Regions from separate parts of the Afipia sp. GW821-FHT14H12 genome, predicted to be linked through region 1. Evidence: riboswitches for the same ligand, from Rfam matches in the RefSeq annotation. Region 1 holds a riboswitch; the other holds the start of a gene.

What was found. Region 1 has a riboswitch for cobalamin ahead of AC1RNA_RS15465 (ribonucleoside-diphosphate reductase subunit alpha). Riboswitches for the same ligand answer to the same signal wherever they lie in the genome.
Region 2: linked by a shared signal. The riboswitch ahead of AC1RNA_RS10425 (TonB-dependent receptor plug domain-containing protein) and the one ahead of AC1RNA_RS15465 (ribonucleoside-diphosphate reductase subunit alpha) in region 1 are both predicted to bind cobalamin.

The regions. Positions count from the first base shown of each region.
Region 1 is NZ_JBXAOZ010000003.1:206,826-209,214, forward strand. Features, by position in the region: gene AC1RNA_RS15465 (ribonucleoside-diphosphate reductase subunit alpha) at 1-1,286, opposite strand, end outside; cobalamin riboswitch at 1,390-1,600, opposite strand; gene AC1RNA_RS15470 (epoxyqueuosine reductase QueH) at 1,837-2,389, shown strand, end outside.
Region 2 is NZ_JBXAOZ010000001.1:2,074,494-2,076,882, forward strand. Features, by position in the region: gene AC1RNA_RS10425 (TonB-dependent receptor plug domain-containing protein) at 1-1,341, opposite strand, end outside; cobalamin riboswitch at 1,511-1,748, opposite strand; gene AC1RNA_RS10430 (hypothetical protein) at 1,781-2,269, shown strand; gene AC1RNA_RS10435 (TspO/MBR family protein) at 2,278-2,389, shown strand, end outside.

The DNA of each region.
Region 1 (2,389 bases):
GGCACCACGCCCTGGCTTTCGCCATTGGTGCCCTTGATGTGGGCACCAAGACCCCGCACCGGTGTCCAGTCGTTGCCGAGTCCGCCGGAATATTTCGCCAGCAGCGCGTTGTCCTTCACCGCCTTGAAGATGTCGTCGAGATCGTCGGCGACGGTGGTAAGGAAGCAGCTTGAGAGTTGCGGCCGCAGCGTGCCGGAATTGAACAGCGTTGGTGTCGAGGCCATAAAATCGAACGACGACAACAGATTGTAGAATTCGATGGCGCGTCCCTCGCGGTCGATTTCGCGCATAGCAAGCCCCATCGCCACGCGCATGAAGAACGCTTGCGGCAGCTCGATGCGCGCGCCATGAACGTGCAGGAAATAGCGATCATAAAGAGTTTGCAGGCCAAGGAACTGGAACAGCATGTCGCGTTCGGGCTTCATTGCCGTTGCGAGGCGGGCAAGATCGTAGCGGCCCAATTCGGGATCGAGCAGTTCGGATTCGATGCCGGTCTTGATGTAGGCCGGGAAATATTCGGCATAGCGCGTCGCCATGTCGGATTGAGATGCGCTGGTCGGTGTGCCGTGGACGAAGCTCAGAACCTCGCTGCGCAACTTGTCGAGCAGCAGGCGCGCGCTGACATAGGCGTAGTTCGGCTCCTGTTCGACCAGCGTGCGCGCCGCCATGATGGAGGCGAGCGCGAGTTCATCCTGGCTGATGCCATCGTAAAGATTCCTGCGGGCCTCGGCGAGCACCGGCGCAGGATCGACGGCATCGAGCCCTTCGCAAGCTTCGCGGATGATGAGCTCGAACCGCTTGAGGTCGAGCGGCACGCGAGCGCCGTTCGCAAGCGTCATCTGCAGCGTCGGCTCGTTCGATGAAACGGTTGTGCTGGCCCTGTCCGCCGCACGCTCGCGGGCGCGCTCCTCGCGATAAAGCACATAGGCTCGCGCGACCTTGTGGTGCTCGCTGCGCATCAATGCGAGCTCGACCTGATCCTGCACGTCCTCGATATGGAAGGTGCGGCCTTCGCCGAGACGGCGGGTGAGGGTGCCGACGACCTCCTGTGTGAGTTGCTCCACCACCTCATGCACGCGGCGGGAGGCGGCTGCGGTGTGTCCTTCGACCGCGAGAAACGCCTTCGTCATCGCAATCGAAATCTTGGAGGGATCGAAGCGCGACACCGTGCCGTTGCGGCGGATGATCTGCATCGCCGGCTCGCTTGGCGAGGGCGCGAGGGAATCGAGGCTCAACTGGATGAGCGGTGCTTTTTCAGTTTTGGCGGTCTGCAGGTTCAACGACATCGACAAGCCCCGTGATGCGGATTTCAGAAGGCGGGGGTCGAAGGCGCTTGAGCGCTCGGCGGACAGCCGATTGCTGGCGACCGCCGGACTCCCCGTCCGTGGACGTTTTTTCGGTGTCGCGGCAGGTCTCCTGGCTTGCAGGTCGTAGCGGCTTCTTGTCTTCCCGGCCGAGGCCAGTGACGTAATGGCGAAGCAGCTCGCTGCTGACAGTTGCGGGGGCAGCGCCGGATTTCCGCGAAACGTGCGGTTCACCGGCTTCCCTCTTAGCCCACTAGATTTTGATGTCTAGCAGGACCGTGACATCTACATGTGGTGATCTTTGACCGTAAGAGTCAAGAAAACTTTAAAATGCTCCCCGCTATCCCCGGAAGCCGCCGTGGCGCGGTGAAAACCTCAAGCCTTTCAGCGGTTGGCAGACTGCTGCGATTCTGGTTCTGCGGCCAAGGCCATTCGGCAACGATAGCTGTTCCATCCAGATGGCCGAATCGGCCTGCGCTTTACGGATGCGGACACTCTCATTAGATAGAGCCTTCGACAGGCGAGCCACGCGATGAATGATTTCGTTCGACCGATCCTCAATCCACCGGGTGGGCAGAAGAAGGTTCTGCTGCATTCGTGCTGCGCGCCGTGCTCGGGCGAGGTGATGGAGGCGATGCTCGCTTCCGGCGTCGATTACACCATCTTCTTCTACAACCCGAACATTCATCCCGAGCGCGAATATCTGTTGCGCAAGGATGAGAACGTGCGTTTTGCCGAGAAGCACGGCGTCGGCTTCATCGATGCCGACTACGACAAGGACAACTGGTTCGCGCGCGCCAAGGGCATGGAGTGGGAGCCGGAGCGCGGTGCCCGCTGCACCATGTGTTTCGACATGCGATTCGAGCGCACCGCGTTGTATGCGCATGAACATGGCTTTCCAGTCATCACCAGTTCGCTCGGCATCTCGCGCTGGAAGAACATGGCGCAGATCAACGATTGCGGAAAACGCGCCGCGTCGAAATATGACGGCCTGCAATACTGGGATTTCAACTGGCGCAAGGGCGGCGGTTCAGCGCGCATGATCGAGATCAGCAAACGCGAGGAATTCTACCAGCAGGAATATT
Region 2 (2,389 bases), on a different contig from region 1:
CACGATAAAAAGCCGGTCGAAAAAATTGGATTGCAATTCGGCATAGCTGCCGAGGTTTTGAATCGAGCCGGCAGCCACGGGAATGTTGAAGACGGCCTGGTCGATGCGCCCCCGTTCGGTTTCATGCTCCACGCCGGTGACAAGCGTCTGTCCCCTCACAAGCGCAAGATCGCTTCTCCAGTACACCTTCGCACGATCGCCATGGTAGCTGCTGTTTGGGGTGTCTGATCCATAAAACGGAGGACCATAAGGGTCGGTCGTGTTCCGCTGAACGTCGGTGTAGGTCACGCCAACATGGTTGTTGAAGCGCCCGTCGAGTAATTTGAATACGCCCTCGACGAGGCCGTTGAACTGCTTGCTGTCGGACCGGGACTGGATCGGGTTGGGGACGGTTGCAAACGTCACCGGATTGAAACCATCGCTCTCCGTATACCGAAGGTGAGCATCCGTGTAGCGGGCGACGGCATTGACCGAGAACATCTCGGAGAAGTCGTGGCTGACTTTGCCGTGGAAGGTCAGGTTGTCATAGAAGTCGTTGTTGCGCTTCTGTCCTGGAGGCAGGCTGGAGAGTGGTACGACCGGTGTCGAGTCAACCCGCATGTGCGATGTGGTGAAAGCATAGCGTGTGTCGCTGGTCGAACCGCTGACCGAGGTTGCCTGATTGAACGTCCCGAACGATCCACCTTCGAGCAGCGTGGACCATTGCGGCGCGCCCTTGCCGGTCTTGGTTGTCATCGAGATGACGCCGCCCATCGCGTCCGATCCGTACAGGCCACCCTGCGGGCCGCGAAGAACTTCGACCTGTTCGAGGCCGAATGTCGTCAGCGGACCGAAATCGAACGCGCGATTGGGACTCGATGGATCGCTCACGTCGATGCCGTCGATGAGGACCTTGGTGTGATAGGAGTTTGCGCCGCGGATGAAAACGGATGTCAGTCCGCCCGGAGCATTAGGTGCAACATTGAGACCGGGAACGGTCTGGAGCAGATCCGGCACGGTTCGCCGCTGTGTGTCCTGAATATCCTTTGCCGTGATCACGGTGATCGAGCTGGCAATCTGGCTGACCGGAGTAGGGATCGTGGTCGGCGAGGTCACGAGGTTGTTCGGCAGATTGGCGGAAGCGGCAGATGCTTCGGCAGGCTTCGGCTTCGCATCCACGCGCTTCCTGTTTTTCGGTAGATGCTGGTTCGGCTTCTTCGGGGCCGGGCTCACCTGAATCGCGGGCAGCGGCGGTTCGGTCTGCTGGGCCTGTGCGGATGGAATGAAAGCTGCGCTCGCCAGCAATGCTGAGAGCAAAGCAGGCGAGATGCGCCTGCGCGAGGATGATTGATGTAATGTCACGTTCGGCCCCCACCGAAATCTTGCAGGCGGAGAACGATCAGGCTTCCAGGCGCATGATATGAAAGCGAGGCTTCACATCGGGACTGGAGAAGGCCAGAGGCATGTCTCCGCAACGGTTCATGTCATGTCACCGCTGCGGAAGCCGCTCCTTCGCACGCCCCGCGCGACGGATGGATGACCGGCGCAGGCAGGTCTCCTGGCTCGCGGATCGTCGCTGCTGTCCGCCTTCCCAAGCCGGCATGGGCCGTGCTCAGTGGCATGATGGACAGCGGCTCACCGCTGACAGTTGCGGGGGCAGCTTCGGAATTGCCGCGCCGGAGAAGGTGTGCGAAATATGCCCTCAGCGCGACGGCACCGAATTCCCTATTACGCCGGCTTGCGCCGGCACCTGTACCGTGCCCGCAATCAAGCGGGGTGGCGGTGTCGTGTCAACGCCACAATGTCCGAGAATCTCTGCGCGATGGACTTCCCCGATCTGCGTTGCAAATGGGAGACAGCGGCACGCCGCGCAGTGCGTCGCGCCATGCCGCTATTGACCATCGTTCTGATGCTTGGCGGGTGCGCGTTCGGCAGCGCGGATTACGATGGCGTCACTTATACCGCTGACCGCGGCGTCAGCGATCAGCCGTTTCCCAAGAATTATCGCCCCCAACTGCTCGCATTCCTGCACACATATCTGAACGATCCAACCGACGTGCGCAGCGCGGCGATCGCGGAGCCGATGCAGCGCGAAGTCGGCGGACGGCAGCGTTACGTTACCTGCCTGCGCTACAGCGCCAAGAATCTCGAGGGCAGCTATACGCCGGTGAAGGAGCGTGCGGTGGTCTACATCGACGGCCGTCTCGACCGCCTGATCGAGAAGCCGGGCGAAATCTGCGCGGGGGCGAACTATGCTCCGTTTCCCGAGTTGGAGAAGCTAACACGGTGAGGCCTGCGATGCAGTTCCGGACGACGACTCGGCTTGCGGCCTGTCTGGTGCTGTGCCTCGGCATCGCCGCCGTGCAGGGCATCGTGACGCGGCCGCAGATCGCGGGTTGGTACAATGAAC